Regions from separate parts of the Exiguobacterium sp. UBA3968 genome, predicted to be linked through region 2. Evidence: riboswitches for the same ligand, from Rfam matches in the RefSeq annotation. Region 2 holds a riboswitch; each other region holds the start of a gene.
The links. A riboswitch is a leader RNA that binds a small molecule or an ion and turns the genes downstream of it on or off. The one in region 2 is predicted to bind thiamine pyrophosphate.
Positions count from the first base shown of each region.

Region 1: it holds a riboswitch for thiamine pyrophosphate, as region 2 does, so the genes downstream of both, B3S86_RS04905 (3-oxoacyl-ACP reductase) here and B3S86_RS06285 (ECF transporter S component) in region 2, are expected to answer to the same signal.
Region 3: it holds a riboswitch for thiamine pyrophosphate, as region 2 does, so the genes downstream of both, tenA (thiaminase II) here and B3S86_RS06285 (ECF transporter S component) in region 2, are expected to answer to the same signal.
Region 4: it holds a riboswitch for thiamine pyrophosphate, as region 2 does, so the genes downstream of both, thiD (bifunctional hydroxymethylpyrimidine kinase/phosphomethylpyrimidine kinase) here and B3S86_RS06285 (ECF transporter S component) in region 2, are expected to answer to the same signal.

Region 1 is NZ_DGCW01000005.1:629,382-634,475, reverse strand. Features, by position in the region: gene B3S86_RS04925 (hypothetical protein) at 102-326, opposite strand; gene B3S86_RS04920 (hypothetical protein) at 357-758, opposite strand; gene B3S86_RS04915 (hypothetical protein) at 871-1,077, opposite strand; gene B3S86_RS04910 (LLM class flavin-dependent oxidoreductase) at 1,083-2,387, opposite strand; gene B3S86_RS04905 (3-oxoacyl-ACP reductase) at 2,442-3,194, opposite strand; TPP riboswitch at 3,329-3,429, opposite strand; gene B3S86_RS04900 (hypothetical protein) at 3,870-4,007, opposite strand; gene galU (UTP--glucose-1-phosphate uridylyltransferase GalU) at 4,240-5,094, opposite strand, start outside.
Region 2 is NZ_DGCW01000005.1:876,453-881,546, reverse strand. Features, by position in the region: gene B3S86_RS06295 (energy-coupling factor transporter transmembrane component T family protein) at 1-297, opposite strand, end outside; gene B3S86_RS06290 (ABC transporter ATP-binding protein) at 269-1,798, opposite strand; gene B3S86_RS06285 (ECF transporter S component) at 1,795-2,367, opposite strand; TPP riboswitch at 2,468-2,567, opposite strand; gene B3S86_RS06280 (50S ribosomal protein L25/general stress protein Ctc) at 2,663-3,334, opposite strand; gene B3S86_RS06275 (GNAT family N-acetyltransferase) at 3,626-5,094, opposite strand, start outside.
Region 3 is NZ_DGCW01000005.1:276,330-281,423, forward strand. Features, by position in the region: gene abc-f (ribosomal protection-like ABC-F family protein) at 1-1,621, opposite strand, end outside; gene B3S86_RS03070 (DUF1002 domain-containing protein) at 1,898-2,779, opposite strand; TPP riboswitch at 2,973-3,079, shown strand; gene tenA (thiaminase II) at 3,152-3,847, shown strand; gene B3S86_RS03080 (hypothetical protein) at 3,899-4,207, shown strand; gene B3S86_RS03085 (glycoside hydrolase family 3 protein) at 4,239-5,094, opposite strand, start outside.
Region 4 is NZ_DGCW01000008.1:117,498-122,591, reverse strand. Features, by position in the region: gene B3S86_RS14545 (murein hydrolase activator EnvC family protein) at 1-487, shown strand, start outside; gene B3S86_RS14540 (murein hydrolase activator EnvC family protein) at 690-1,967, shown strand; TPP riboswitch at 2,032-2,142, shown strand; gene thiD (bifunctional hydroxymethylpyrimidine kinase/phosphomethylpyrimidine kinase) at 2,258-3,061, shown strand; gene thiM (hydroxyethylthiazole kinase) at 3,042-3,809, shown strand; gene thiE (thiamine phosphate synthase) at 3,799-4,437, shown strand; gene B3S86_RS14520 (hypothetical protein) at 4,551-4,892, shown strand; gene B3S86_RS14515 (ArsR/SmtB family transcription factor) at 4,951-5,094, shown strand, end outside.

The DNA.
Region 1 (5,094 bases), 250 kb from region 2:
AAAGTGTCCATTTTACGGGGCTCAGTTCATTAAGAGAAAAATTACCCTTTGTCTTCAGTCTGAAGCCATCATTCCGAATAAGAAATGATGGCTTTTTTATATCATTTTTCTACTTTCTTTTTTCTGTCTAGTACAATCAAAACAATCCCGATAACAAGTTCTACCGCAATTATCTTCCAAGCCAGATCTGGAATCGCCTCAAAGGCATCCCCTTCGGAGCTACCAGTCACATCTAACTCCTTAAGCAAATAAAAATCAGATAAGTAAATGGATAACCACATCTTAGTAAGTGCTGCTAATACGAAACAAAACCCCATCTTCTGCAAAGAAAAACCTCCACAAACAAAATAACAGTCTCAATAATGCGAAGTCCTCGCATTCCGATTCCGAGGACTTCTTGATGTTTTATCCATCACTAAAACAACAATACTCATGATGCTCAATAATGTTCCAAGAACTGAAACGAGAATTGTTGTTATGCCATTAGGAATCATAAAACCTATCGGAATTAATCCCAAGAATGTCAAAACTATAATTGATTGATACGCGATATTTATCATTTTAATCACACTGTTACTGAAAAGAGATAAAATCAACGGCAACAAAAATAATCCGACGATGATCATAAGTGAAATTTTGAATACTCCTGGTTCTTCCAAGGAAATGGTACTCTCACCTACTGAATTCTTTGAAGCAACAAATAACATTGTGATAGCTGAGCACATCATCAAAAATACTAACGTAACTCTTTTTAACATAATAACCCCTCCTTACCATAAATATACCATTTTAAATTTAAAAAATGTAATTAAAATACTACAAATATAACTTTTTAACAATTTATGAAGTGAGGTTATATCTTTTAAAATTTCATAATACTCGTGTCTGTGAGATTTCGCGATATAATTCAATTTCTTCTGGATGCCGAGCTTCCCATTCGAGATTTTGAAGCAATGAGATTTGGATCGTTCCATCCATTTCCGACATCAAGTTCGTCAATCTAAAGTCACGCCGATTCGTGTTCGGGTCTTCAAGGATTTCTTCAAAATCTTTTCGGAATTTAGCTAAAATTTCCATCTAATTTAATCGATTAAACCTAGATGCTCTCTAAATGTAGTACTTTGATAGGACACTTTAAACAATCCTCTTTTTTGTAATTCAGGAACAATCATGTCTACAAAATCTTTTAAACTTGACGGTAGTGACGGCGGCATCAAGTTGAAGCCATCTGCTACTCCCTCGTTAAACCAAAATTCCAACTGATCCACAATTTCTTCCGGAGTACCAATCAATGTCAGGTGTCCTCCTCCTGCTGCTAAATAGCCTAATAGTTCTTTGAACGTCGGATCCGTATCTTCGATAATCTCTAGAATAGTTCGGTAGCGTCCGATGGGTCCGGTAAATTCCTCGATCGATGGTAAGGCCGGAATCTTTGCTTCGAGATCCCATGTGGAGCAGTCCTGTTGCAGAAAGAAACTCAATTGTTTCAACGCATTTTCAACCGGTAATTTTTCATCTAGTTCGGCTTTTTTGGCTAGTGCCTCTTCTCTTGTTTTACCAACATACGTTACTAAGCCTGGGTATATCTTAATCTTTCGATCTGGTGATTCAGTTTGTGTAATTTTCTTATGGAGTTTTTCACGAAAAGCATGGGCTTGTCTAAAATTCCATGACACAGAATATACGGCATCCGCATGTTTGGCTGCAAGGGCAATCCCTTCTTCAGAAGCCCCCGCTTGCATCGCTACTGGCTTTCCTTGGGGACTACGCGGCGTAGACAAAGGACCTTTTACGCTGAAATAGGCTTCAGAATGATCGATAACTTGTATACGTTCAGGATCAATCAATTGGTTATCTGATCGATTCGCAAGAAAAGCCGCTTGATCCCATGATAAAAATAGCTTCTCCATCAATGTAGCGAATTCGTCCGCCTTTTTATACCGCTCTTCCCTCGGTGGAAGTGCATACATTCCGTGGTTTAGTGCTTCCCAATCTGTCATCGAGGTCACTAAGTTCCAGCCTACCCTCCCCTTCGTTACGTGATCAAGGCTTAGAAGTTGCCTTGCTACTGTATACGGATTGGAGAACGTGCTCGATATCGTAGAGACTAATCCTATATGATCCGTCACTTGAGAAATAGCCGTTAGATTAATTAATGGATCCAACCAAAAGGCAGGTAAATCCGTCGCATTGGTAGCCGGAAAAGATTGATTATCCGCAAAAAATACTGCATCTAAACATCCAGCTTCCGCTATTTGAGACAAACGCTGATAATAGCGGCTCTCTCCGATTTCTTCAATTGCAGAATCAGGCATTAACCATGCGGCTTGATGATGACCACATCCATATAACAAAACGCCGATATTTAACTGATTTCTGTTCGTCATCTTCTGTTCACGAATCCCTTCTCTTACAAGCTGAGAATTTTTAAAACGCCCGCTTTAATTCATCGTTAACCCACCATCGACTGTTACGTTTTGACCGGTAATCCCAGATGCTGCTTCTGATGCCAAAAAGGCAACCAGTTGAGCCACTTCTTCTGGGCTCGTCACTTTTTTCAACGGGGTCGATTGGGCAATAAGATTAAATACTTCAGGGGTTGTCACAGCACTCGCATCTGTGACTTTCAATAACCCACCGGAGACGACATTCACGTTTATACCGTATTGACCTAGTTCTGCGGCCAGGTTACGTGTGAAACCAATCAGACCTGCTTTTGCTGTTGTGTATTCATGATAAGGAACGACGGGGTTTTGATAGAGGTTTGTTCCAATGCTGATGATACTACCGCTCTTTCGTTCCATAAATTGTGGTAAAACACTTTGGATGGTGTGAAAAGCAGCTTTTAGCGTTCCATCCATTTGCTTTTGATAATCTTCCCACTCTAAATCGATGAACGATTTTTGAGCAACCGGATCAAATTTAAAATCTACTAATGCATTATTGACGACAACATCGATTTGACCGTAATGTGCTGTTGCGGATTGCATCATGCTCTCAACATCTTCCCGCTTCGTAACATCGGCATACAAGGCAAGTGCATTCTCTGCTCCTAGTTCGCTCACAAGCTTTTCTGCCGCCTCTTTGCTTTTATAGTAATTAATCACCACTTTAAATCCATTGTTCACTAAGACCCTTGCAATCGTCGCCCCAAGTCCTCGGCTACTTCCTGTCACTAATACTGTTCTGCTCATTCTTGTCCACTCCCTCATCCATTTTTGCAACTTAAATAGCGAAGTAGTAAACAAAAAACGCAACTCTCCAAAAGGAAAGTTGCGCACGTCTAAATAAACACATAGCAAAGAGCGACATCATCGTCTCCGCTTGTTCATCAGAGTTTACACTTTCCTACGCTAGTACGACCTAGTTCAGGTTCAAAGGGTTTGAGTAGCTACTCATCTCAGTTTAATAACACCCCTAGTGATTCTATTTAAGTTACCTTTACTTTAGTAGTCTTGTGAACACCTGTCAATGATGATGAAAGCGATTTCGTTAATAGTATTTCTTTAAAGATCGAGCGTAAAAATAGGATTATTATCTGATTCGGATTACTTTGTTACGGTCATATCTTATACTAGGCAATACTAATTATCATTTTTTCTTTCTTTAATGATGTCTTAATATACGAGCGATTCGATATTTCTGATCAATTACGTGATCTAGTAGTCCGAATCATTAATATTTGCAATGTATAAAGCTTATCTTGCGTAATCATCTTATGGGGGCCATTAAATAGTAAGTATGTCGTCTTCTCTCTTCAGTTTATATTTAATTTTTTTCGTCTTAAAGTATACGCACTCTATTTGAGAAAAATTGAACTTTGTCTTCAGTCTGAATCGACTAACTTCAGGTGGTCCTTCGTGTATCTCTTACTTTTCACTCGACTTATCCTGTAGGGAGCGCTCTACCAAAAGCACGAAAACGACTGCTGTTAGGACGCCAAGCACGCCTGGTAACACGGAAACGATCGGATCACTGAAAAATGCCGTTGGGATAATTGCTGTCATTCCCCACTTCACACCCTTCAAGATCACAAGCGATAGAAGCAAGATCAGGAAGATTGTTTTCTTTTCGACACCTGTGAAAAATTGTCATTCTGCTTTTTTATCAGCCTTCACACCGAGCCACGTTAACATATGTAGCACCTCTCTTCTCTTTTTTTCTACGTTTTGACTAGACGGATTGGTTTCATGAATTACAAAAAAACCACTCTGAATCATGTCAGAGTGGTCCATCATGTTAAATGTCTAGTGTCTTGATAAAAGCTTTCAGCTCGTCACGCATCTCTGCATCTTTCAAGGCATACTCAATCGTCGTCTTGACGAAGCCGAGTTTCTCCCCGACGTCATAGCGGTTGCCTTCGAAATCATACGCAAAGACTTGGCTATCCGCATTCAAGCGTTCAATCGCATCCGTCAATTGAATTTCGCCGCCTGCCCCTTCTCCTTGATTCGCAAGGTAATCAAAGATATCCGGTGTCAGCACATAACGTCCCATGATCGCAAGATTTGATGGTGCTGTCCCGTGTGCCGGTTTTTCGACGAATTGTTTTACATCATACAGTCGTCCGTCTTGTGAGACCGGATCAATGATGCCATAACGATGCGTATCTTCGGGACGGACTTCTTGTACACCGATGACCGATTTTTCCGTCTGTTCGTAAACGTCCATCAATTGTTTGATTGCCGGATTGTCTGACTCGACGATATCGTCCCCGAGTAAGACTGCAAACGGTTCATTCCCGATGAATTGTTTCGCTGTCAAAATGGCATGTCCGAGACCTTTTTGCTCTTTTTGGCGGACATAGAAGATGTTCGCAAGGTTCGTTGAGAATTGAACTTTCTCGAGCAATTCAGTTTTACCGGAATTTTCGAGCGTAATTTCGAGTTCTTTTTGGTTATCGAAATGATCTTCGATGGCTCGTTTATGTTTACCCGTGACGATGATGATATCTTCGATGCCGGCTTTTGCGGCTTCTTCGACGATATACTGAATCGTTGGTTTATCAAGTATCGGTAACATTTCTTTTGGCATTGCTTTTGTCGCAGGCAAGAAACGTGTTCCGAGTCCTGCTGCTGGAATAATGGCTTTTGT
Region 2 (5,094 bases):
CGCGACGCTTTCCGACGTGACATGAAACCAACCAAACGACCAAAGAGTATTCGTTCCTTTGCCGAAAGCCGCCATCATCCAGAACGTCAATAAGAATAATAGACTATACGGCGCAAGTCGCTTCAAGAAATCAAAAGGACCCCATCCGGAGAGGAGTAGCATTGCGATAGCAAAACTCAGAAATACTAACGTTTTGACCCAGTCATTCGTTGCAATCAAGGCAAACATGATCAAAAACAATCCGCCTCCCTTAATGACGGGATTGAGTTTAGCGAACGGGGACAAGTTCGTTTGCATCACGTTTCACCTCCTGGAATTGGTACGAAAGTGGACGTTGTAGCTGACAGCGCTCGAGTAATGGAACGTCAGCGAATAACTCGCTTGGGCGACCGTCAAAAGCAATCCGTCCTTGCTCCATGACGAGGACACGATCCGCATACCGGGCGACGAGCTCCATATCATGCGTCGCCATGACGAGTGTCGTACCGTTCTGTTGTTCCATCTGTAACTGTTCCATTAAGCGTCGTGTCGTCAATCCATCTTGTCCGAAGGTCGGTTCATCGAGCAACAATAAGTCTTTCGTTTGTCCGAGCATCGTTGCGACGCTGAGCCGTCGTTGTTGCCCCGTACTAAGAGCAAGTGGTGACTGCTGTTTGACAGATGTCAGTTCCAGCCGTTCGAGCAACGCCGCGCGCTTAACGTTCGTCGCTGCCCGGTGGCTCCAGTCGATTTCCGCTTCGACCGTCAGCTTAAGAAACTGCAGATCCGGTTGTTGAAAGACATAGCCAACGTGCTCATAAAAGCGACGCCGGGAGTAACGATGAACCGGACGTCCCTGGAGCTGATACGTTCCACGATTGGGAAGCAACCGCCCGAGTGTCGCAAGCAATGTACTTTTCCCGGATCCATTTGCCCCAAGCAGCATCACCCATTCTCCTGTCTGCAGGGAAAATGTCGCATCGGTCAGCGGATATGGTGCTTTCGTCGATAATGCAGCGACGTGTAACAAAGAGCGACCAGCTGTAGCGTCGGGGGAAGGCACATGAAGTCGCGCCGCTTGCGGTCCATCTATGGGTAATGTCTCTAACGTATACGGATACAAAGAGGGAACGGCAATACCTTTCGTTTGAAGCTCTTTGTAATCCTGGGGGAACAGATCCCGTGGATCTGCTGTCGCAGTAATCGATCCGTCCTCAAGCAAGACGACCTGGTCGACGTACGACAAACAGACATCGAGTTGGTGTTCGATCAAGACGATCGTTAAATCGTGTTCTTTTTGAATCCGAAAAATCAACGCCATCAGCTCATGTTGTCCGATTGGATCAATCTGAGCCGTTGGTTCATCGAGTAATAAGATCGTCGGCTCAAGTGCTAGGACCGCTGCGAGCGCGAGACGCTGTTTCATTCCACCGGATAGACTCGCGATCGGTGTCGAGAAGGGGAGGGGGAGACCGACGAGTGCGAGTAAGCGTTCAATTCGTTCATCCATCTCCACGCGCGGAATCGAGCGATTTTCTAAACTAAAAGCGATTTCGCGTCCGATCGTCTCCATGCAGAACTGTTCTTCTGGATTTTGAAACAAGATTCCGACCGAACCGGACCGGGTAACGGTACCAGTCTGTTCGACTTCAATCGTTTCCGGTGTCAGTCCGGCAAGGGCATGAAGTAATGTCGTCTTGCCACTCCCACTTCGTCCGAGCAGAAGGGTCGTCCCTTGCTCAATCGTCAGCGATACATGATTGAGCACCGATTTCATCTGACCGGGATAGCGGATGCTGAGGTCGTCGACAGTAATCATGCGATTTCTCGTTTCGTACGTCCTGCCGCAAACCCGTTCAAGACACCAGTCGCAACAAGGCGACGGACGAGAATGGCTGCAAGCAAGCCACCGAGTAATGCGCCGCTGATCAATTGTAAGCCAGTTGTCGCAAGCAACGTCGTCGTTGTGTAGTAACCGAATCCGTTCGCGATTAGACTATAAACGATGCTACCAATCGCGGCTCCGACACCCGATAACATCAAGGTCCATGTGTCATAACGACGGTAACGCGTCATCGCGAAGACGAGTTCCGCACCAAGTCCTTGGCAGACTCCGATCAGAAGAGCGGATAAACCAAAATGACTTCCCGTGAACAGTTCGACGGCTGCCGCGACGACTTCCGCAATTAAAGCGGCACCTGGCTTTTGAATGATTGCTGCGACGAGCGGACTCGCAATGATCCAAATGCCAAACATCCAGTTGGCACCGACAGGACCGAAGATCGCTGAGATCGGCAACCAGAGTGTTGACCAACCAAGATAGATGACGCCGCAAGCGACGGCGAGCATCATCATGACCATGATTTCTTTCATTTTCCAGTGTTGCATTAGATACGTCCTCCTTTGAATGGGGGAGACGCCAAAAAAGACCGCCCTCCGTAAAAAAGAGAGCGGTCCTCAGAAAAACTGCGCGCAGCAGGAGTCATTGGATGTGATCGCTCCACTTTCCTACGCTAGTATGAACTAGATCAGGTTCGAAGGGTCCGAAGTGAATCGTCTCAGCCAATTGGGCTCCCCTAGTGGATATGGTAATAGGTGATACGCTGTTCACTTTAGGCAATCCAGCGTCTGTTGTCAAGACACAAAAAAACGATACGCCGCAAAGGGCGTATCGTTAAACGACTTATTTATTGTCTTCGTTCTCTTCAGCTGTTTCTTCTGAAGACGCTTCTGTTGCTTCCGCTTCGTTGTCTTCGCCAGCTTCTGCTTGTGCCTCTGCTTCCTCGATTTCTTCAAGATCCTGCTCGAGTGTCGATTCGACGACAGCTGCGACTTGAATATCGCCTTCTGTAACGATGCGGAAATCTTTTTGTTCTGGAAGATCGGCTACAGAAATCGAATCGCCGATTTCGAGGTTCGTGACGTCGACTTCGACGTTCTCTGGTAATTTATCTGGTGTAGCGGCGACTGTTACTTTAAAGAGTGTTTGTGATAGGAAGCCACCAACTTTTGCACCGGCTGCTTCGCCAACGAGTACAACGTCTGCTTCGACTTCTGTTTCTTCATCCATTTTCACGGCGATGAATTCAACGTGATCGACTGTTGGTGTGAAGACATCCATATCACGGCAATTGATCAAGACGTTAATATTTTTGCCGTCGAGTTTGAGTGAAATCAAGACGTTTTCACCGTTTTCTCGGACGATTTTAAGCAATTCTTTTTCTTCAAATGCGATTGGTGTACTTTCCACTTTGTAACCATACACGACGCCAAGAGCTTTTCCTTCATGACGCAATTGTTTACGGAGTGAGCGTGGACGTACCTCGCGTTTTTCGGCTGTTAAATTAACTGACATGTTCATTTCCCCCTTGAATTTGGTATAGCCCTCAAAAGGTAATGAATGTAGGAGCAGGACGAATCCTGAACAATATGAATCATGCTAAGACAATCGGTTTCAGACTCTCATGAATCTGACGCTTTCGTGACTTTGCATTTCTCTCCCAGGTCATTACGCTGATATTGAGAAACATGTGTGAGTAAGTCACCGGTTTGATGCGGTGCTAATGAGTTTATACCCCTATGTTTTAAATCCATAAACCTCTTTTTTTATCTTTTTGAAGTCGAAAGACCTCCAAACCGCTTGAAATCAGGGGTTGAGAGGTCTTTCGTTTTTTTCATTCTTTATGATGATTCGTTGATTTTCACGAACTAAAACACGAACGAGGCGTTCAATTTGCCGCATCGTCGTCTGTCCCATCGTCGAAATTTGCAGCCACTGATTGTAAACGAGATAGTCGCTTTCGTACTGGACGTGATACCCCTGAATGCGCAGAGCGTCGCCTAAATCAGTTGCGGACGGATGAACGATCGTCAGTATTCCCGGCGCTTGTGCTTCTTGTTGTGCGAGGAGTTGGAATCCAGTTGCGCGGACGGCTTGTTCGAGATAGGTCATCTTGATTGCTGCTTGATTAAGATCGAGGGCATCAAGCGCTGCCTGACAGGCAAGCAACAGGTTCGACGAGCCGGAAAAGGCAACCCCTTCCGCATAGAGTCCTAAATCCAGATAACGGGGAATACAGAGAGAAGGTAGGACGCGATCTGCGTGACCAATGAACGCAAGACCCGGTAAACCACCAATCGCTTTCCCGGAAACAGTCGTGACGAAAGTGCAGCCATCGTATGAGAAATGTCCGGTTCCAACAGCGCTGATCGCATCGACGACGAGTGCGGTTCGTTGATCTAACAGCACTTTTACTGCATCAAGATCATAGAGAACACCCGTTGACGTCTCACAATGCGTCAACCAGATCCAGTTGTATGCCGTTTGCCTCAATTGATGAGCGAGTTGCTTCAAGTCGATCGGGTGACCGGGGGGAAGCGTATGGACATCAAAGGACTTGCCGGCACGTGCCGCGTGATCAATCAAGCGTTGACCGAACTCGCCGCCGTTCAGGATCAATCCATGTCCAGTGAGTTGTTGCGCGACAATATCATTGGCGAGCGTACCGCTGCCGACGGCCATCGAGACATGTGGCAAATCCAGCAACTGACACATTCGGCCACGTAAATCTTGATCGAGCTGCCGCATCGAGGCCGTCCGGTGTGGACGCGGTGCTTGTTGCGCCGCTTGACGGACCGTCGGCGCAACCTCGACCGGACCGGCTAGAAAATGCAGGGGACGTAAGACATCCGCGATGACGGATCGTTCGTATGTTGCGCGCGACAACAACATCGGTACAAACTGGGCGTCACCACTACCAAGCGTAGCTGCAATCGGTGTGAAGCCGAACCGCGCGTATAGTTTTGCTTCCCGCGTCGTACCACTGATATAAACATGATCAATCGTCTCCCGCTCGAGGTAGACCATTAAAAAGCGCATCAATTGCATGAACGTACGACTATTGCGGTATTCGGGACGAACGCTAAGTAAGCGGATTTCCGCTGGGTCCGTCAGTGTCTCTTCTAGCGTCACGCCCTTTTCCTCAAGCGAAAAGGGACGATGCTTTCGAATGGCGATCATCGCGACGAGTCGATCGTCTTCCTTACCGATCAAGTAAGTGTTCTGATCATGAAACCGGTCAATTCGTTTCCGTTCGATGTTCGGTTGATGTTGCG
Region 3 (5,094 bases), 600 kb from region 2:
TGTCATGACTGGCTTGTCGTTTCTCCACTGCGTAAGCATAGTTTCCAGTATACGAAGTAATTTGATGGTCAAGCCAAATGATTTTTGAAAAAAGACGATTCAAGAAATAGCGGTCGTGTGAGACGGCGATCAATGTACCAGAAAAATTCTCGAGTGCTTCTTCAAGCGTCTCTCTTGATTCAATATCTAGATGATTCGTCGGCTCATCGAGAATCAAAACGTTGATCGACGAATGAACGAGTACGGCAAGCTGCAATCGAACACGTTCTCCTCCGCTTAGTGACAAAATAGACCGAAAGACAGTCGGTCCAAAAAACAGGAACCGGGCAAGAATATGGCGGGCTTCCGCTTCTGGAACGGCAATGCGGTCTCTAAACCAGTCGATTAAGCGAGCATCCTCCTCGAAATGGGCATGCTGGGACAAGTAACCGATCCGGTTCGATGGTCCACGCGTGAGCGTGCCTGCGTCTGGTGACAATTCATCAAGCAACAGTGCGAGCAACGTCGATTTCCCGCTCCCATTCGTTCCGACGATTGCAACCCGATCTTGAGCCATGATTTCGAACGAGACAACATCGAAAATGCGACGGGAATCGTAAGCGAAAGAGAGCTCTTCAGCGCGAAAGACGACTTGACTCGTATGATCGGTAGAAGAAAAAGAGACATCAGCGGTTTTGGCTTCGAGTTGCGGTCGTTTGATCCGTTCGATTCGCTCGAGTGCCCGCTCCATCGATTTTGCTTTACGGAATAATTTCTCACTCGGTGGAGATGCTTCGTTTGCCCACTGCCGTAGTCGACGAATCGCTTCCTTCATCTTCTTGATTTTTTTCTGTTGTTCCTGATAGGCGTGGAACTGTTCCATCAAGCGACGTTCTCGTTCGACGACGAACGCGCTGTAGTTCCCTAGGTAGGAGGTCAGTTCACCATCTTCAAGCTCGACGATCGAGGTGACGACGGCGTCTAAGAAGACCCGGTCGTGAGAGACGAGCAGGATAGTTCCAGTGTAGTCCCGTAAGAATTGTTCTAACCATTCAACGGCAGCTAAATCAAGATGGTTCGTCGGCTCATCAAGGATTAGGAGGTGTGGTTCCATCAGCAACATGCGACCGAGGCAAATCTTCGTTTGCTCACCGCCGCTCAACTGATGGAAAGGGCGAGTGAGTAACGGACGTAAATGTAATCCGTTCACCATGCGCTCGATCTTCGAGTCGAGTAGATAGCCATCTTTTTGTTCGAATGCATTTGTCGCTTCCGCATATCGAACGAGTAGTGCATCCAGATCATCTGGCGCTGTCGCCATCAAAAGCTCCAACTGTTGCATCCGAGAACGGATTGCGAGGATCTCTTCAAACGCCGTCCAAAGGACGTCGAGTCCGGTCATTGTCTCGGCATAAGTGGGAAGTTGTTCCAAGTAGCCAATCGTCAAACCGTTCTTTTGATAGATGACGCCACCGTCCGGTTGGTCAAGGCGAGCAAGTAAGCGGAGTAATGTCGTTTTACCACTCCCATTTCGTCCAATCAGACCGACACGATCGTGTTCGTTTAAGAAGAGGGAAACGTCCGTTAAAATCGTTTCGCCTCCGAATTGTTTTGTCAGATGTTGAATGTCGCAAATCATCATAATAAGTTGATCCTTTCGCGCGCATTAAAAAAAGGGAGAGCGCAAATAGCACTCTCCCTAGTGTGTGAAAGATGCGCTTTGCTGTATTTTTCAATCATGAAGTTCTAAAAAGGGCAGACGGGTGCCTTAGAACGCCATTCCATGAAAAATCGCGCGCAACAGATACAATTGTTCCATTAACCAATGTTTGCACGCAGCAAAGTCCATCATTTCACACCACCTTTCGTTTCAGATACAACCAGTTTACCATTATCTTGTTAATTGCGGAAGTCTGAATTATTTGAACACACCAGCAATCGAGCTGAAGAAGTCACTCAGACCATCAAATAATTTAGCGAAGAATCCTTTTGTCTCCTCGGACGTTGCAAACGCATGGATGTCTTGACCAGCATTTTTCAGTCCACTCTCGATTTGCCCCCAGTTGATGTTCGCTTGCTCCATTTGATTGAATAGATTCGTCAACCGATCCATCTGTGCATCAGACAGTTGGATGTTGTTGTTTTGAATGACTTGGACGATCAGGTTTTCGATCTCGACTTTTGTTTCCGGTTTTTGATTCGCGATTTCGGCCTTGATCTCATTCATCAAATCAGCGACTTTATCTGTCCCGACTGTCTTCCCGACGTCTGATGTGACCGATAATTCTTGCTGTGCTAAATCTTTCCGTTCGTCACTCAGCTTGATTCCGGTCTCAGCCGAAGTTTGATCATAGGCTTTCATGATTCCTGTCAGTGCCGATGTTCCAGTCACTTTATAAGGAGAAGTGATCGTGATGTCGGCATCTTTGACACCTGCCGTGACGAGAGCGTTGAGATACATATCCTTCGTCACCCACGTGATGTTTTCCGTCGCAACGGAAAGTCCGTCACCTTTTTCCGTCAATTCGATCTTAGCGGATGAATACATGTTGCCGCCCTTTTGTGACTGGGGGATGTTTTTCCCGAGGTATTTTTCTTCGTCTGCAGAGGTTGCGATGATCGGTGTGATACCTTCCGGTGCATTGAGACGTGAAAGCACCCAAGCCTTATCTTTTGCGCCGAGTGACTCACCGAGAGTGACGATCGTCTTATCGACGACCTGCTCGGCGGATGCGGCTGTCGGAAGTAATAAAGCAGAAGCGATAACGGCTGACGCCATGATTTTTGTTGGTGTATGCATAATGAAATCCTCCAATTGTAAGTAACAGAATGAATTATAGTATCAGGTACTAAAATTAGTGTACGAGAACGAAAGAAGTTCGGAATCGGTCTGTAGATGGAGACGATATCCGCCTTCTGACACTCCATAGTATAGCGAAAAGAGGACAACTTGACTTCCATTTTCAGCATGCTATAGTGGATTTGAATCGAATAATGACCACTAGGGGAGTCGGTAGGCCGACTGAGACGAACGAAGACGTTCGGACCCTTTGAACCTGATTAAGTTCGTACTTACGGAGGGAAGTGGCGTCAAGTCTTGTTCTTCTTGCGCCATGCCCGTGTGTTTCGGGGTGGTGTTTTTTCGTTTCATAAAAACAAGGAGGATGAGATCATGACATTCACACAAGAAATCAAACAAGCAGCACAAGCGTATTGGGACAGTAGTTTTACGCACCCATTCGTTCAAGGAATCGGCGAGGGAACGTTACCGCTCTCGAAATTTCGACATTATGTCATGCAGGATGCGTATTACTTAAAACACTTTGCGAAGATTCAAGCGAAGGCAGCGTCAAAAGCAGATGACTTTGCGACGATCGCGACACTTGCCGAGCACGCGACTTCGACATATGAGGCAGAACTGAGCTTGCATCAATCATTTTTCGAGCCGCTCGGTATCACGGAAGCAGACCTTGAAGCATTTGAACCGGCACCAACGGCATATGCTTACGTCTCACACATGCATCATGCGAGTGAAGGGACGCTTGGTGAGACAATTGCTGCTATCTTGCCATGTTACTGGTTGTATTATGAAGTTGGACAACAATTATTGACGTGTACACCGGATGAAAAAATCTATCAGCAATGGATCGACACATATAGTTCGGAATGGTTCGAAAAGGTCGTCTTTGAACAGATTGCACGGCTTGATGCGTTGGCGGAACAAGCAAGTCCGACTGAACGAGAGCGGATGAAACGGCATTTCGTGACTAGTTGTTACTATGAGTTACTCTTCTGGCACATGGGGTGGACGGAAGAGACGTTCACGTCGGTCTACGAAACGATTCCAGCTCGCCCGGTATCTTCTTAAACCAGTAGATGGTAGAATTAGGAATACCATCTAGTGAAAGTAGGGATTGGAATGGAAATCATAGTCATCGCACTCGTGATCCTCGCGGCATATGTCGTGCAACAGGTGCTCGGAAAAGTGAAAGTGAGATTTGTTGGGTACATCATTCCCATATTGATGGCGGTGTACGGCACATATGCTACGATTCAGAATTTTCAGGTGTTGCTTCAGTTTGGTTTTACAACGGGGAGAACTATCGCAACTGTCCTGGTCGTCGTCCTCTATGCTTCGTTGACTTATTCACTTCATCGTGTCTACGAGCGTGCGAAAGCAGAAACTGAATCTTCATATCAATTATTAAAAGACCGAGGCATCCTTTAAAGGAGTCTCGGTCTTTTGGTGTATCATGTTCTCATTTTTTCCAATTTTTAAAGCCGTCACCGAATTCGAGATGCAGTTGATCGGTAAAGATACCGTTCTGAAAGACCGGCACATCAACTGGTAAGGTGCCTTGCGGTTTGAGCGTTCCGAAGATGGCTCGAATACCGGCAGGAAGATTTGGTCCCGCTGATTTCAGATTGCCTGCTTCGGAGTCCGGTCCGTTCGGATCCCCTTTAAAACCATAGACGAGGACGTGTGCCGGTGCGTCCGGTTGAACGGCGACATCGTATGGATTGCGGAGGCTAAGCAAGACGGATGGTATATCTGTTTGTTTCGCATACCGGAAGATTGAAGCCGGAATCGCTTGTTCTGGTGCAGTAGGCAGTAGTTTGGCACTCGTATTGACGTTTGAACCGACGATGATGTAATCTGCTGCATCGAGTTGTGCCCGTAGTGTCGGGTTTTGGTCGAGCGGTAGCGTAGTAGCCGAGTAATTCGCTGTCGTTACGTGCCAGTTCCGGTTCTTAGGCAGGGAAGCAATCGTCTTTTTCATGCTGTCCGTTTGATCCGTCGCAGGGGCGATCACAAGAACGTTTGCATTCTTTTTCGGCTTGAAGGGTAACGTCCGCTGATCATTTTTCACGAGTGTGACCGCGGCTTCCGTCATCGCGCGTTCTTTTGCTTTATGTTCGGGACTACCGACGATTTGGTTCGCTTGCGCGAGTTTATCTGCTAAGGATGTCGTATCCGTCGTGCCATTCCATATTCCGCGTTCTGCCTTCAGCGTCAGGATCCGCTCGACCGATTGATCAATCCGTTCCTCTGACAGACGTCCGTCTTTGACTGCCGCAATCACGTCCTTAAAAATCTGGTCGAGTTTTGTGACA
Region 4 (5,094 bases), on a different contig from region 2:
AGCACCAGCTGCGCCAGCACCAGCTGCGCCAACACCGTCAGCACCTGCGACACCTAAACCGTCACCATCATCCGGTGGTCTGTTCATCCATCCAACGGTTGGGGCTGTCACGCAAGGCTATGGCTCAGCAGGTGGAGAAAACGGTTATACGTTCCATAACGGGATCGACTTTGGTGGTCCGGTTGGAACTCCAATCGTTGCAGCTGCAACAGGAACAGTCATTACAGCATCAGGTGGTGGTCCTTACGGAAACCACATCATGATTGCTCACCAATTAAACGGTAAAACGTACACAACATTGTATGCTCATATGAGCGCACTCAATGCTCACGCAGGTCAACGCGTCAGTCAAGGTGAACAAATCGGTTTACGTGGAAGTACTGGGAATTCAACTGGTCCACACTTACACTTTGAAATCCACGTCGGTGGATACAGCTATAGTGCAACTGGTCCAGCTAGCTCAGTGAACCCAATGACGATGTTTTAAACAGTAAAGAATCGTTGCTTATGCAGCGGTTCTTTTTTTGCGATTTTCAAAAAATAAATGATTATATTACAAAAAAACGTTTTCATTTGAAATGTAAATGAAATTTTTTTGAAACGATTAGGGTGCTATAATCTATTTCAGATATGAGAGAAACTTGAATACTATAATAAAATATGAAAAACATAAGTGAGGAAAACGATATATGCTAAAAAAACTAATTTCTACCATTGTTTTAGGAGCATTACTTATAACAGGAACACAACCAATTGCGGCAGCAACGATCAAAGAAAAAAAGGCTGAAAATGCCGCAGAACAACGTAAATTAGAAAAAGCAATTAAAAAACAAGAGTCGAAAATTTCGAAAGAACAACGTCAAATCAATCGAATCGATGCAGCGATCAACGAAAAGATTTTTCAGATTTCCGAAAAAAATAAACAAATCGAGAAATTGAATTTGCGAATCGATGAATTAAAAGCAGACATCGTTCGCTACGAAGAGATGTTGAAAAAACAAGAAGAACTACTCGGTGATCGTCTACGTGTCTTCCAAGAAAACGATGGAAACTCAATCAAATGGGAAGAAGTCATTTTTGGATCGAAGGATTTAGGTGATTTATTTAGTCGTGTCATGGCAGGGAAAAAAATCGCAGAGCAAGATGATAAAATGATTTCGGATTACATCGCAACCCAACAAAAGCTAGCGGAAGCAAAACAAGCGCTCGTTGAAAAAAAGGCGGAGCAGGTTGAAGAGAAGAAAACATTAATCGAACAAAAAAAAGCGTTGAAAGTTCAAATGAAAGAACGCAGTGCTACGCTTAAAAAATTACGAAAAGGTAAGACGAAGTTTACGACAGAACTTCTAGACGCGAAAGAACTACAAGCCACACTTGAAGCTCAAGAACGTGCGATTGCGGCAGCGAAGGCAGCAGCTAAAGTAGCGGCTGAAAGAGCAGCAGCCGAGAAAGCAGCAGCTGAAAAAGCCGCTAAAGCGAATGCTCAAGCAGCAAAACAAGCAGGTAAGAGTTCAGAATCACCTACTTCAGTTGCCCCACCCGTTGTTTCGAGCGGTGGGAAATTCGTTCGTCCATCTTCTGGTGGCGTATCACAAGGGTTTGGACCAGCAAGCGGTGCGAACGGCTATACGTTCCATAATGGTGTCGATTTCAGTGGTTCGGTCGGCTCACCAATCGTCGCAGCAGCAGCTGGAACGGTCATTACAGCTTCAGGTGGTGGGCCTTATGGAAATCACGTCATGATTTCTCACTTCCTTGACGGGAAAGTCTATACGACAGTCTACGCTCATATGAGTTCATTATCTGTTCATGCAGGACAAACAGTTTCTCAAGGTCAGCAAGTTGGAACACTTGGTAGTACTGGGAATTCAACAGGACCACACTTGCATTTCGAACTACATGTCGGAGGCTATCAGTACAGTGCCTCTTCTCCTCTGAATGCAGTTAATCCATTAGCATACCTATAATTCAAAACGAGCTTCGGCTCGTTTTTTTCTTGCCGCTATGCTACAGTTAAGGCGAAATGAATACTTGAGCAACTAGGGGAGCTGGAGGAATCCGGCTGAGAGGAAAACCAATCTGTTTTCGACCCTATTACCTGAACTGGATAATACCAGCGTAGGAAAGTTGAGCCGAACGGATACCGAAATGGTTGGATAACGATTTCGTATAGCGTCGACTGCTTTTTTACAGCGGTCGACGCTTTTTTTGTCGGTAACAACTCCCTTACATTGCTCGATGGAAAGGTGAGAAAAATATGAAACATGTATTGACGATTGCGGGATCTGACTCCGGTGGTGGAGCTGGAATTCAGGCAGATTTAAAGACATTTTCGGCATTGGGCGTTTATGGGATGAGTGTTTTGACGGCGGTAACGGCTCAAAATACACTGGGCGTTCAAGCAGTAGAAGAGTTATCATCGGAAATCGTTGATGCCCAATTAGCTTCAATCTTTTCAGATATTCGTGTGGATGCTATCAAAATCGGTATGGTCTCGAATGCACAAACGATTCACGTCATTGCAACACATCTTCGCAAACAGACAGTTCCGATCATACTAGACCCTGTCATGGTCGCAAAAGGCGGGCATGCCCTATTGCGGACGGAGGCAGAGGAAGCACTAATCGCGGAGTTACTGCCACTTGCGACACTCGTCACACCAAATTTACCGGAAGCAGAGCGCTTAACAGGGCAGTCAGTTACTAATCTAGAGGAGATGCGACTGGCGATGCATCAGTTGGCTATGAAGACTGGAGCCGTCTTGCTAAAAGGTGGACATCTACCGGGAGCTGCCACGGATTTATTATGGGACGGGCGAGAGGAATATCGTTTCACATCAGATCGGTTAGATAATCAACATACTCACGGAACAGGCTGTACCTTATCTGCAGCGATTGCGGCACGGATGGCACTTGGAGAAGCTTTACCGGACAGTGTACGTCAGGCCAAGAAGTATGTTACAGAGGCGATTCGTCATGGATTTGCTCTCGGACAAGGGATTGGACCGACACATCATTTTCATTCACTTTGGAGGGATACACATGTTTACGACCATTCTTAAACACAAACCACTCATTCATCATTTGACGAACACAGTCACGATCAATGATTGCGCCAATGTCACACTCGCCGTTGGCGCATCTCCAGTCATGGCGGAGGATATTCGCGAAGTGGAAGAGATGGTTCGACTTGCGCAAGCTCTTGTCTTGAACATTGGAACAATTGATGCAGACATGCAAGCAGCTCAACGACTCGCCGCAAGCGAAGCGAGACGCTTGAACGTTCCGATCATCCTTGATCCAGTTGGAGCGGGAGCTACATCATTGCGTACGTCCTTTTCAAAAGAATTGAGTAGACTCGGATGTACGGTCGTTAAAGGAAATGCTTCAGAAATCAAGACATTGCTTGGGGAGAATGGACGAACAAAAGGAGTCGATGCTGCTAGTGATGAGATCATGGATCGAGAAATCATTCGTGCATTCGCTCGTAAACAAAAGTCCGTCATTGTCGTCACAGGTCCAATCGACTACATCACGGATGGCATGCGCGAAGTGGAACTACAAGTAGGTACGCCGCGTCTCGGAGACGTCACAGGTACGGGGTGTATGACAGCTTCTTTGATTGCGAGTTTTCTTGGTGCAGGATATTCTGCGTTTGAGGCAGCAGTCCACGGAACATTTATCATGGGAAAAGCAGGAGAACAGGCAGCATCAGAAAAAGGTCTAGGTAATTTCAAACGAGAGTTGTTCAATGCAATCAGTCTGATGACGGAGCAAGATTTGATGGAGGTGGTAGAACATGTCAATTGATTATTCCATTTATGCGGTGACAGATCGTCGATATCATCCGGGAGTCGCAATCGAAACGGTCGTTGAAGAAGCGATTTTAGGTGGTGCAACGATTATACAATTACGGGAAAAAACAGCGCAGGGAAAGGAATTCTTCGAACAGGCAGTCCGGTTAAAGAGATTGACGGATCGTCATGATGTTCCTTTGATTATCAATGACCGAATTGATATTGCGTTACTTGTCGGAGCTGGTTTGCATATCGGACAAGAAGATATTCCTCTAACCGCAGCGCGACGTCTCTTACCGAACACTGTGATCGGCGTATCGGTAGCAACCGTCGCGCAAGCGATTGAAGCAGAACGAGATGGAGCATCTTATTTAGGTGTAGGTTCTCTATTTGCGACGTCATCGAAAGCAGACGCCGACTCGATGTCACACACGATGCTTCAAGCGATTCGCGAAGCCGTGCGCTTACCTTTAATCGGCATTGGTGGAATTACGGCAACGAATGTCGCTTCTCTTCCTATCCCATTAGAAGGATATGCGGTCATCTCGGAAATTTTTGCTAAAGAAGATCGACGACGTGCTGCACAACATATGACAGATGCTGTATGGGAATGGCATCAATCTCTTCAGAACAGGGTATAATCCGTTCAGAGGTGATTGTATTGAAATGGCAGACGATCCGTTTTCGGGGCTATTGGATCCGGTATCGATTGGAACCACAAATCATTCGCGTGGATAATCGGGGGATCTACCATTTGGGGAAAATTTTATTTCCGCGTCCTAATCGTGTATCTTATAAAATGGCTCTCTTGCTGAAGGAAAAGTATGAAAGACGCTACAAACGTCCGTTGTATATCAAGACAAGTTCGATCGCTACAGAAATTTGGGGACACACCCACTTAGACATCTATTATCGAATACTGCTTCGTCTCCCGATTCCTTCTCGATTACGTAAGCGTTATAGGAATCGATTGGAGAGTACGAAGATCATCGATATCGGTGTACGTGCGGTCGATCAAAATCGAATCGTTTGGGATATCGGTGATTACGTAGGGGGATGGTTTGTATTTTGGCTCATTCGTAGGCGGATGCGCTGAACTTGCAAATGTCCTGTTTCTCATGGTGCAATATAGAAATAGAAACGAGGTGACGGACATGGACATTCCCCGTTGTGAAACGATTGCTATTGATGAACAGCGTGCGTCTGAGATTGGACAAGTCGTTGATACGATTCCGACGCTTGAAATCGGAAAATTATTTAAGATCCTTTCAGATGCGACACGACTACGAATCGTTTAT